2 linked regions of the Eleftheria terrae genome follow. The protein of the gene in region 2 interacts with the protein of the main gene of each other region in a pairwise test. Links are inferred from orthologs where the notes say so. Each region holds a gene or a part of one and is shown on either strand. Other genes may lie near its edges.

Evidence for each region. The genes of interacting proteins can lie anywhere in the genome.
Region 1: the proteins of grxD (region 2) and N7L95_RS02355 interact in binary tests that used the Escherichia coli proteins (3 or more experiments, as listed by UniProt). The link is inferred for Eleftheria terrae from one-to-one orthologs.

What each region holds. Positions count from the first base shown.
Region 1 is NZ_CP106951.1:450,555-455,965, forward strand. What follows is about bases 2,575-5,411. They hold N7L95_RS02355 (BolA family protein), read right to left. Parts: upstream 4,208-5,411; coding sequence 3,941-4,207; downstream 2,575-3,940. Other genes in these bases: N7L95_RS02345 (acyl-CoA thioesterase), read left to right, coding at 2,575-2,987; N7L95_RS02350 (peptidylprolyl isomerase), read right to left, coding at 3,043-3,852; N7L95_RS02360 (septation protein A), read right to left, coding at 4,209-4,838; msrB (peptide-methionine (R)-S-oxide reductase MsrB), read right to left, coding at 4,885-5,292; N7L95_RS02370 (protein adenylyltransferase SelO), read right to left, coding at 5,289-5,411. Also shown: N7L95_RS02335 (hypothetical protein), read left to right, coding at 449-1,474; N7L95_RS02340 (DMT family transporter), read left to right, coding at 1,524-2,432; more of N7L95_RS02345, read left to right, coding at 2,538-2,574. UniProt on the Escherichia coli protein: Transcriptional regulator that plays an important role in general stress response. Has many effects on cell morphology, cell growth and cell division. Acts by regulating the transcription of many genes, including dacA (PBP-5), dacC (PBP-6), ampC and mreB.
Region 2 is NZ_CP106951.1:2,339,610-2,345,735, reverse strand. The notes cover bases 3,436-6,126. They hold grxD (Grx4 family monothiol glutaredoxin), read right to left. Parts: upstream 5,093-6,126; coding sequence 4,778-5,092; downstream 3,436-4,777. Other genes in these bases: prmC (peptide chain release factor N(5)-glutamine methyltransferase), read right to left, coding at 6,110-6,126; N7L95_RS10205 (hypothetical protein), read right to left, coding at 5,230-5,895; N7L95_RS10215 (UbiX family flavin prenyltransferase), read right to left, coding at 4,165-4,728; N7L95_RS10220 (lytic transglycosylase domain-containing protein), read left to right, coding at 3,561-4,133; N7L95_RS10225 (proline--tRNA ligase), read left to right, coding at 3,436-3,456. Also shown: proB (glutamate 5-kinase), read left to right, coding at 1-961; N7L95_RS10230 (RNA pyrophosphohydrolase), read right to left, coding at 987-1,589; more of N7L95_RS10225, read left to right, coding at 1,711-3,435. UniProt on the Escherichia coli protein: Monothiol glutaredoxin involved in the biogenesis of iron-sulfur clusters.

The sequences.
Region 1 (5,411 bases), 1.9 Mb from region 2 along the record:
AACACCCTCCATTTAAATGCCGTGCTGTCGATCAACAGGGGGCGCCCCTGAAGTTGTGGGGCGGCAAAGCGAGGCCTCCCGCATGCTTTTGCGGCACGACTGCTGATGGTTCTCGCCGTGACGATATTCAAAACCAATTGTCCGGCTTGTGCACTGCCGCATAACGTGTACCGTCGTTCCTCGGCAAGGTTGGATTGGGCGGATCGAGCGCAGCAAAGAACAGCGGTTGATTCACTCCCACAGGGCAACACGCACAGTAGGCAGTTTTCTCGCGCGTCCCTTTCATCGGAAGGCAAGGGCACCAGGTGACGCATTTCTCGCACTGGTCAGGTACCAATGCCCGCCGAACCCACCTTGCTGGCCGCCAGAGCCAGTCCCGGCTGGTTCTCTTCGTGATCGGTTTCCCCGCTGTCTCAATATCGTGACAGGCGGGTGAAAGGACGCAGCCATGTTGCACCAAGACCAACTGTCTCATGCCTATATCAATGTGATTGATCCGCCGAGCCACCAAGTGACCTTGACCCGCGAAAACATCGCTCGATTCACTGATGGCTTTTCCAGGCCGGCGCTGTTTCGTCAAATGCTGGTCATCGAAGAAAAACTGGCCGGCCGTGCCTTTTACGAGGCGGTCGACGGCCGAGAAACGCTGCAGTGGCGCGTCAAGCACGGCGAAGGGCCGGTGTCGATGCGGGCCGAGGACGGCAGTTCGGACTACAACTACGTGACCGGCAAGCTTGGCACCGGCACGGAGTTCCTCGACGACATCTTCGAGCGCCGGCTGGACGTCTACTCCCACCTGGGCACCATCTCGTCGGGCTACAACGACCCCTATGAATGGGGCAAGCTCGCCTTCAACCGCCTCAAGGACGAGCTGTTCCGCTCCGGCTGGTGCCAGGTGCCCGGCTGGCGGGTCAGCGGGCACATGTTCTTTGGCCACAGCAACCAGGAATACGGCGAGCCCAGCCGCGGCGCGGTGGGCAGCGACTGGCACATGTTCCCGACGCTCAACATCTTCGTGATGGTGGCCGGCCGCAAGCGCTGGATGACCCGGCCGCCCCGCCTCGGTGAGCAGTTCGAGGAGTACGACCGGCTGTTCTCCAGCAGCAGCGGCCGCGAGGCGCCGGGAGCGAGCTTCGAGCATGACCTGGTCTACCTGGAGCCTGGCGATGTGCTGCTCAACCTGCCGTTCGAATGGCACAAGGTCCTCAATGCCCGGGGACTGAGCATCGGTGCGGCCTTTCGGGTCATCGACGACCATTACCTGCAGGCCTTGTCGGCCCGCGGCAACCTCGACGTGAGCCGAGTCGATGTCGATGCGGACCCGCAGGAGCATGAGGAGCTGGCGCACTTCCTGACCAGTCTCGGCTATGCCTCGCGCCACCTGCCGCGTGCACAGATGATGCTCAATGACCTCGAATACGCCTACCTGCGCCGCCGTGGCGGCTCCGGCTCGGTGCGGGTCGAGCGATTGTGACGGACGAGCGGCCCTACCGGCCTTGCCCGCGTGATGAAAGGCGCCCTTGATGAACCCACCCTCGGCCCGCGCCGAAGGCGTGATCTACGGCCTGCTGTCTGCCTTGATCTGGGGCGCCTTTCCGGTGGTGACCCGGCTTGGCGTGGCCCGCACGGCGCTTGACGGCTTCGACGTCACCGCCTTGCGCTTTGGCGTGTCCGGCCTGGTGTTGCTGCCCTACCTGATGCGGGCCGGCCGAGGCGGGGTGAGCTGGAGCGCCCTCGCGCTGATGGTGGTGGGCATCGGTGCGCCCTACATGCTGGTGGTCGCGCTGGGGCTGGCCCGGGCGCCCGTGGAGCATTTTGCGGTGATCACGCCGGGCAGCATGATCCTGTTTTCGGTGCTCCTCAGTGCCCGGGTCCTGCACACGCGGCTCGGCGGCCGCGCCCTGGGCGGCGTGGCGCTCATCCTGCTCGGCGTGCTGCTGATCGGCCTGCAGGGTCTGCGCGGTGCGGGCAGCGGCAGCATCGGCGTGCATGCCGCCTTCCTGCTGGGCGGGTTGATGTGGGCGGTCTACACGGTCACGTCGAAGGCGTGTGGCGTGCAGCCCTTCCATGCCACTGCGCTGGTCTCGGTGGCGTCGATGGTGCTCTACCTTCCGCCTTACCTGCTGCTGCGCGGGCCGGCCTTGCTGCAGGCGCCGCTGCACGACGTGCTGGTGCAAGGCGTCTACCAGGGCGTGCTGGTCTCCATCGTGGCCTTGTTCTTCTACAGCCAGGCGGTCTATCACCTGGGGCCGGCCCGGGGGGCCCTGTTTGCGGCGCTGGTGCCGGGCATGGCGACGATGCTGGCCGCCTTCCTGCTCGGCGAATGGCCTGCACCATTCGCGGTGCTCGGCCTGGCGGTGGTGACCGGCGGCATGCTGCTGTCGCTGCTGGACGGGCGCTCACCGCCTGCCGCCGCTCCCGGCCGTTCTTGACCGTCCCAGCCCGCTTGGCCACACTCGGCCTGCGCACGCCGGCCCTGCGGCCGGTGGTCTGCCCCGCCTTGCCTGCGTACCCCCGCCGCTGCCCAGGAGCCTGACATGACCACATCGCTTCGCCTCGACGACTTTCCTTGCCGCAGCTACGACAAGCTGCGCTACGGGGACACCGACCGCCAGGGCCATGTGAACAACGCGGTGTTCGCCACCTTGCTGGAGACCGGCCGCGTCGAGATCCTCTACGACCCGGACGCGCCGCTGGCCGAGGCAGGCAGCGCCTTCGTACTGGCGCGCCTCACGCTCGAATTCGTCAGCGAGGTGCACTGGCCGGGCCGGGTCGACATCGGCACCCGGGTGGCCGCCGTGGGACGCAGCTCGATCACGCTGGAACAGGCGGTGTTCCAGGACGCGCGCCTGGTGGCCAGTGGCCAGACGGTGATCGTCCAGGTGAACGAGGCGACGCGTCGCTCGCAAGCCTTGTCCGAGCCGGCCCTGGCCCGCTTGCGCGCCCTGATGCCGCCCGTGGCACCGCCGGCGGCTGCGGCGTCCTGAATGAAAAAGGCGCCCCGCGGGGCGCCTTTCTCTGGAGCGGCCCGCAGGCCGGTCATCACTGGGCGAACTTGTAGTCCGTCTTGGCGTTGTTGCGCAGGTCGTCGCGGAACTTGGCCATCTTCTGCTGCGTCAGGCTCTGCTGGATCTGCGGCTTCACTTCATCGATGGACGGCACCTTGGCGTCGCGCACATCTTCCAGCTTGATGATGTGGTAGCCGAACTGCGATTTCACCGGCGTCGGGGTGACTTCACCCTTCTTCAGGCCCACCATGGCTTGCGAGAACTCCGGCACATAGCTGCCCGGTGCCGCCCAGTCCAGGTCACCGCCGTTGGTGGCAGAGCCGGTGTCCTTCGAGTTCTTCTTTGCCAGGTCCTCGAACTTGGCGCCGCCCTTGATCTGGGTGATCAGCTTCTTGGCCTGGTCTTCCTTCTCCACCAGGATGTGGCGGGCGCGGTATTCCTTGTCACCGGCCTGGCCCTTGAACTTGTCGTATTCGGCCTGGACTTCGGCGTCGGTCACCGGATTGGTCTTCTGGTAGTCGGCGAACAGTTCGCGGATCAGCAGGGTCTGGCGGGCCAGCTCGAGCTGCTGCTTGTAGCTGTCGGAGCTGTTCAGGCCGCGCTTCTCGGCTTCCTGCAGGAAGATCTCACGCAGCACGACTTCGTCCTTGACCTGCTTTTCGAGCTCGGGCGTGACCGGCTGGCCTTGCTTGGAGATCTGGCTGATCAGCGCGTCGGCCCGCTCCTTGGGCACGGCCTTGCCGTTGACGATGGCGATGTTCTGCGCCGAGGCAGCCACCGGGGCCAGCAATGCAGCGCTCAGAGCCAGGCTCAACGCGCCGAGCGCGAAACTAGTTTTCTTCATGGAAACCTCTCTGGTCGAAAAGGGGAGGGCAGCGCAATGCTTCAATCATGAAATGCCGGTTGAAACCCGGTAGCGCGCTGCGAGGAATTCAAACTTCGTCGGGCGTATGAGCCTGTATGGCAAGGGCGTGAATACCCTGGGGAATCAAAGGCATCAGGGCACTATACACGAGCCGATGCCGCGCCAGCCGTGACAAACCGCAAAAGCGTTCGCTGACGACATGAACCGAAAAATGCCGACCTTCACGAGCGCCGGCATGGCCGGCATGCAGGTGGCTGTCGTCCTGCACGCGCAGCTGTACGGGGGCCAGGCCGGCCTGCAGTGCAGCTTCAATCTGCTGGGCGGTGACACTCATTTCAGGGCTGCTGCTCTTCACTCTTGATATGCCGGCTGAGGTAGACCCCCTGGCCCAGCATGAACAACACCATCAGCCCCAGGCTGCCGAACAGCTTGAAGTTGACCCAGGTGGCGGTCGAGTAGCTGTAGGCCACGTAGATATTCAGCAAACCCATCAGACCGAAAAAGGCGATCCAGGCGAAATTAAGGCGCTGCCACACCGAGGCGGGCAGCTCGACCTGGGTGCTCATCAGGGCCTGCAGCAGGTTCTTGCGGAACAGCGTGTGGCTGATCCAGAAGGCCGCGCCCGTCACCCAGTACAGCACGCTGGGCTTCCACTTGATGAAGGTCTCGCTGTGGAACCAGATCGTTGCGCCGCCCAGCACCGTGACCAGGATCAGGCTGACCCACAGCATCTTGTCGATCTTGCGGCCGCGCGCGAGCTGCCAGGCGATCTGCGCCGCGGTGGCTGCAATGACCACCACGGTGGCCAGCAGCACCGGCGCCTCCTTGGCGCCCACCACACCGCCCGAGACCATGAAGCCCAGCCAGTCGGTGGCCGCGGTGGCAGCCCAGTCGGCATGCCCCTCGGCGTACTTGAACATGCCGAAGAACAGGATCACCGGCAGGAAGTCGAACAGGAGTTTCATCGCTTGTGTGCGGACCGCGCTGCGTGCAGGCGGCCGCCGGCCCTTATCAGTCTTTTCGTTCGGCGAAGTCTAACGCGGCGGAATTGATGCAGTAGCGCAAGCCGGTGGGTTGCGGCCCGTCATCGAACACGTGGCCCAGGTGCGCACCACAGCGGCGACAGGTGACCTCGACCCGGACCATGCCGTGGCTGTGGTCCATCTCGCGGTCGATCGCGTCCTCGGCCAGCGGCTCGAAGTAGCTGGGCCAGCCGCAGCCGGCGTCGAACTTGCTGGACGAATCGAACAAGGGTTCGCCGCAGCAGACGCAGCGGTAGACGCCGTCGGCCTGGTGGTCCCAGTACTTGCCGGTGAAGGGGCGCTCGGTCGCGGCATGCCGCGTCACCTGGTATTGCAGCGGGTCGAGCTGCTGGCGCCATTCCTCGTCGCTCTTCTTGATCTCGTGGTCCTTGCTCATGACGAACAGGATACCTCCAACGTTTGCGCCCAGTCAGGCGGGAAGCCCGCATAGGCCTCGTGTTCGGGCTGCTCGTCGTAGGGACGCTCCAGCACGCGGCGCAGGCGGCGCACTTCCTC
Region 2 (6,126 bases):
CAGCGGCGCCATTGCCGAAGGCATGAAGCGCCTGGGCTGGGCGGCCCGGCCGAAGGAGCTGCACGAGTTGCAGGCGGCGGCAGCGGTCGGGCAGATGGGACTGGCCCAGATCTACGAGACGCAGCTGCGCGAATACGGCATGGGCAGTGCACAGGTGCTGCTGACACATGCCGACCTGGCCGACCGGGAGCGCTACCTCAACGCCCGCTCGACGCTGCTGACGCTGCTGCGGCTGCGCGTGCTGCCGGTCATCAACGAGAACGACACGGTGGTCACCGACGAGATCAAGTTCGGTGACAACGACACGCTGGGTGCCCTGGTGGCCAACCTGGTGGAAGCGGACGCGCTGGTGATCCTGACCGACCAGAAAGGCCTGTACTCGGCCGATCCCCGCAAGGACCCCTCAGCTCGCTTCATCGACGAGGCGGAGGCCGGCACGCCGGAACTGGAGCGCATGGCCGGCGGGGCGGGCTCCAGCATCGGCAAGGGCGGCATGATCACCAAGATCCTTGCCGCCAAGCGTGCCGCCGGCAGTGGCGCTTCCACCGTCATTGCCTGGGGGCGCGAGCCCGACGTCTTGCTGCGGCTGGCTGCAGGCGAGCCAATCGGCACCTTGCTGCATGCGCGCACGCCCAAGCTCGCCGCGCGCAAGCAATGGATGGCCGACCATCTGCAACTGCGAGGCGCCGTGGTGATCGATGCGGGCGCCGTTGCAAAGCTGCGCGACGAAGGCAAAAGCCTGCTGCCGATCGGCATGGTGGAGGTGGCGGGCGAGTTCGCGCGCGGCGACGTCATCGCGGTGCGTTCGGCCGACGGGCTGGAGGTGGCCCGCGGCCTCGCCAACTACTCCAGCAGCGAGGCGCGGCTGATCGCGCGCAAGCCGTCCAGCGAGTTCGAGCGCCTGCTGGGCTTCACCGGCGAGCCGGAGATGATCCACCGCGACAACCTGGTGCTGGCCTGACGCGGGGCAGGCGACAGCGGCTGCCTCAGGCGCCGCTGTTGAGCTCGTCGTCGCTCGGGTCGGCCAGCACCTGGGCGGCACCGCGCTCCAGGCGCGGCTCCTCGCGCGGTGAGTGGGGGCGCATGCCGCCGCGCAGGTAGCGGTTGTGGTGGTTGGCGCGCGGCAGGAAGCGCGCCAATTCAGTCAGCGCCATCTGGTAGACGTCGCGCTTGAACTCGATCACCACGTCCAGCGGCACCCAGTACTCGTTCCAGCGCCAGGCGTCGAACTCAGGATGGTCCGTCGCCCTCAGGTTCATGTCGCAATCGCGGCCGGTCAGCTGCAGCAGGAACCAGATCTGTTTCTGGCCCCGGTAGTGGCCGCGGGCGTCGCGGCGGATGTAGTGCTCGGGCACCTCGTAGCGCAACCAGTCCCGGGTCCGGGCGAGGATGCGCACGTGCTCGGGCAGGAGCCCGACTTCTTCGTGCAGCTCACGGTACATCGCCTGCTCGGGGCTCTCACCGTGTTTGATGCCCCCTTGGGGGAACTGCCAAGAGTGCGTGCGGATCCGCTTGCCCCAAAAAACCTGGTTCCTCTGGTTGAGCAGGATGATGCCGACGTTGGGCCGGAAGCCTTCCCTGTCGAGCATAATCAAACCTCAATTTTGTCAACTGAAACCATTATTGCACCGGCGGGTGCGGTTTCAACCCCCTCCGTAGTCCTCAGCCTCCTGCTTGCCCGGCCTGCTCGGGTCAGGCCATGATCCATCCATGAAAGCCTCTCAGTTTTTTATTTCCACTCTGAAAGAAGCGCCTGCCGATGCGGAGGTCGTGAGCCACAAGCTGATGATGCGCGCCGGCCTGATCAAGCGGCTCGGCGCCGGCATCTACAACTACATGCCGATGGGCCTGCGAGTCATCCGAAAGGTGGAGAACATCATCCGTGAGGAGATGAACCGGGCCGGTGCGGTGGAGCTGTTGATGCCGGTGGTGCAGCCGGCCGAGCTGTGGCAGGAGACCGGGCGCTGGGACAAGATGGGCCCCGAGCTGCTGCGGGTGAAGGATCGGCACGAGCGCGACTTCATCATCCAGCCGACGTCGGAGGAGGTCATCACCGACATCGCGCGGCAGGAACTGCGCAGCTACCGCCAGCTGCCGAAAAATTTCTATCACATCCAAACCAAGTTCCGCGACGAGCGCCGGCCTCGTTTCGGCATCATGCGCGGGCGCGAGTTCACGATGAAGGACGCCTATTCCTTCGACCGTGACGTCGAGTCGGCCGGCCGCAGCTACGACGCGATGTACGCCGCCTACTGTCGCATCTTCGACCGCCTGGGCCTGACGTACCGCGCGGTGGCGGCCGACACCGGCGCGATCGGCGGCGACCGCTCGCACGAGTTCCAGGTGATTGCCGAGACCGGCGAGGACGCGATCGTCTACAGCCCGCAGTCGGACTATGCCGCCAACATCGAGCTGGCCGAGGCCGTTTCGCTGCTGCCCTCGCGCGCAGCGCCGACCCAGGCCATGGAGCGCACCGCGACGCCGGGCAAGAGCACCTGCGCCGCGGTGGCCGAGCTGCTGGGCTTGCCGCTGTCGCAGACCGTGAAGTCGCTGGTGCTTGCCACCGACGAGAAGAACGCGGCTGGCGACATCACCAAGACCACCGTCTGGCTGCTGCTGGTGCGCGGCGACCACGACCTGAACGAAGTCAAGGCGGGCAAGGTCGACGGCCTGAAGGCGGGTTTCCGCTTCGCCACCGAGGCGGAGATCGCGGCCCATTTCGGCTGCCGGCCCGGTTATCTGGGCCCGGTCGGCCTCAAGCACCCGGTGAAGGTCGTGGCGGACCGGACGGTAGCCAACATGGCCGACTTCGTCTGCGGTGCCAACGAGGCCGACTACCACCTGACCGGGGTGAACTGGGGCCGCGACCTGCCCGAGCCCGACCTGGTGGCCGACCTGCGCAACGTGGTGGAGGGGGATCCCTCGCCCGATGGCCAGGGCACGCTCGCCATCCAGCGCGGCATCGAGGTGGGCCACGTGTTCTACCTTGGCACCAAGTACTCGGCAGCGATGAATGCCAACTACCTGGACGAGAACGGCAAGCCGCGCCCGATGGAGATGGGCTGCTACGGCATCGGCGTGACGCGCATCCTGGGCGCGGCCATCGAGCAGAACCACGACGAGCGCGGCATCATCTGGCCGACCGCGATGGCGCCTTTCGCGGTGGTGATCTGCCCGATCGGCATGGATCGCTCGGCCGAGGTCCAGGCCGCCGCGCAACAGCTGCATGATGAGCTGGCCGGGCTGGGCGTGGACGTGCTGCTGGACGATCGCGGCGAGCGCCCGGGCGCCATGTTCGCCGACTGGGAACTGATCGGTGTGCCGCACCGGGTGGTCATCTCCGACCGCGGCCTGAAGGAAGGCAAGCTCGAATACCAGGGCCGCCGCGATGCACAGGCCACCGCAGTGCCGCCCGCCGAAGTGCTGGCCCTGCTGAAGGGCAAGCTGGCGGCATGAGGCCGGTGCCGGGCCGCCGTGGGGCGGAGGCCACCGCCGCACCGCTGGATGAGGCTGGCGCCGTGAGGCGGCGCCTCGTGCTGGGCGGCGGCGCGGCTGCCTGCATGGCCGCCGGCCTGCCACTGCCGGCGCGCGCCGGCGGGCAGGTCGAGGAGCCGCTGGCCAACGCGGTGAAGACGGCGTTGTCGGCGGCGGTGGCCAATACCGCGCCACCGAAGGCGGTGTTCACGAACATCGAGGATCGGCTGCGCTACCTGCGCTGGCTGGGTGCGATGAGCGAGCGGCTGTCCAAGCGCAAGCTCGACACCCAGACCCGGCTCGAATTCCTGGAGACGGTCTGGTACGAGAGCCGTCGCGCCGGGCTGGAGACGGCGCTGGTGCTGGGCCTGATCCAGGTGGAAAGCGGCTTCCGCAAGTACGCCATCAGCAGCGTCGGCGCTCGCGGCTACATGCAGGTGATGCCGTTCTGGACCCGGCTGATCGGCGACGGCGACCCGAACAAGCTCTTCCACATGCAGACCAACCTGCGCTTCGGCTGCGTGATCCTGCGCCACTACCTCGACATCGAGCGTGGCGATCTCTTCCTCAGCCTGGGCCGCTACAACGGGAGCCGCGGGCGCTCGCCGTACCCGGACGCGGTGTTTGCGTCGCGCCGGCTCTGGGAGTATCGGGAATAGGGGCAGAAGCGGCGGCCGCGCCCGGCCCGGCTCAAAGGCCCTGCCATTCGCGCGGGCGCGCCTGCGGCAGGCCCACCAGTGCCAATGCGCGCTCCACCGTGTCGTCGACCAGCTGGTCGATGCTTTGTGGCCGGTGGTAGAAGGCCGGCAGCGGCGGAAAGACGATGCCGCCCATCTCGGTGACCGCGGTCATGTTGCGCAGGTGGGCCAGGTTGAAGGGGGTCTCGCGCACCATCAGCAGCAGGCGCCGGCGTTCCTTGAGGGTCACGTCGGCCGCCCGGGTCAGCAGGTTGTCACACAGGCCGTGGGCCACCGCGGCCAGTGTCTTCATCGAGCAGGGCGCCACCAGCATGCCATCGGCCGCGAAGCTGCCGCTGGCGATCGCCGCGCCGATGTCGGCCGGGTTGTGAGCGACATCGGCCAGCGCCTCGAGTTCGCGCCGGTCGAGGCCCAGTTCATGGTGCACGTTGAGAATGCCGGCCGGCGTGGCCACCAGGTGGGTCTGCACGCCCAGCGCGCGCAGGCGCTGCAGCAGGCGCACGCCGTAGATGGCGCCGCTGGCGCCGGTGATGCCGACAACGAGGCGGCCGCTCATCGCAGAACCGCACCTGAGCGGGCGACGGGTGCCGGGCGGGGACTGGCGTTCACGCGGCGCGCAGCACGTCCTGCAGCTCGCCGGCCTGGTACATCTCCATCATGATGTCCGAGCCGCCGATGAATTCGCCATCGACGTAGAGCTGGGGGATGGTTGGCCAGTTGGCATATTCCTTCACGCCCTGGCGGATTTCTTCGTCCTCCAGCACGTTGACCGTCTTCAGGTCGGTCACGCCGCAGGCCTTGATGATCTGGACGGCGCGGCCGGAGAAGCCGCACATCGGAAATTGCGCAGTGCCCTTCATGAAGAGCACCACCCGGTGGTTCTTGACGAGATCGTCGATGCGTTGCTGAACGTCGCTCATGGTGGTTGTGAATAGAGGATCGGGAATCAGCCCACTTTATAGAGCAAATCAGTGCGCCGCCCTTTGCGCTGGCGCGATGTCCGAGCGCATGCCTGCGGCGTTACCGCCGCGGTGGCGCGCGTCGCGGCAGACCGCGATCAGAACGAGTACGACACCCCCACCTGCACCAGCGGCGACAGCCGCCAGTCGCCCAGCAGCCGCGGCAGGTCGAGTTCACCGTCGCGGCGGCCCTCTTCGCTGATGAACCAGGCGCTGCCGGCGTCGTTGCCCAGCTTGATGTTGGACTTGGGCTTGAGCATCACCACGCCGACGTCGGCGAAGAAGCCCCAGCCGCCGGCGGCGGCCAGCTCCGAGTAGCCCATGCCCAGGTAGGGCAGGGCGCTGCTGCGCTTTTCCACGCCCAGGGTGGGCGAGGTGCGGGCGCCGCTGCTGGCCAGGCTCAGGCCGTGGCCGCTGCCTTGGCTGGCGGCCAGGCGCGGGGCATCGGCCCCCAGGACGCCGCCCGTGGCCCGCAGCCCCAGGTCGCGGCGGAAGTAGAAGTCGCCCAGCACCGACCAGTCGCTCCAGGCCGGGCGGGACTCGCTGTAGGCGGCGGTCCGGCGCAGGCCGGGACGGGTGAGGTAGCGCGCCACGCCAGGCGCCGGAGCGTCTTCGGCGGTATGGCCAAGCGGGACGGCCTGCGAGAAGTGCAGGCCCGGACCCTCCACCCGCACGGCCAGCACCGCCTCGGCGGCGCTGGCGGGCAGGCCGAGTGCCGCAGCGGCACCGGCAGCGACAAGGTGAACCAACCGGGACAGCTTCATGGCTCGCTCCTTGCAATACATGCCGCCTCCCGCAGGAGCGGGCGGCATGCACGTGGCACAACGATGATGAAGTGATCGTAGACCTGCCCGCCGTCCTCGCCAAGAGGGCAGAACGAAGTTGTCTGCCTTCATTTCGGGAGGCCGCGCGTCGCTGCGCGGGGTGCCGCTGTTTGGTCCGCTGGCGCCGGCGATGTGGGGGTCGTGGCCGGGCGCGTCAGCGCCGGCGGCCTC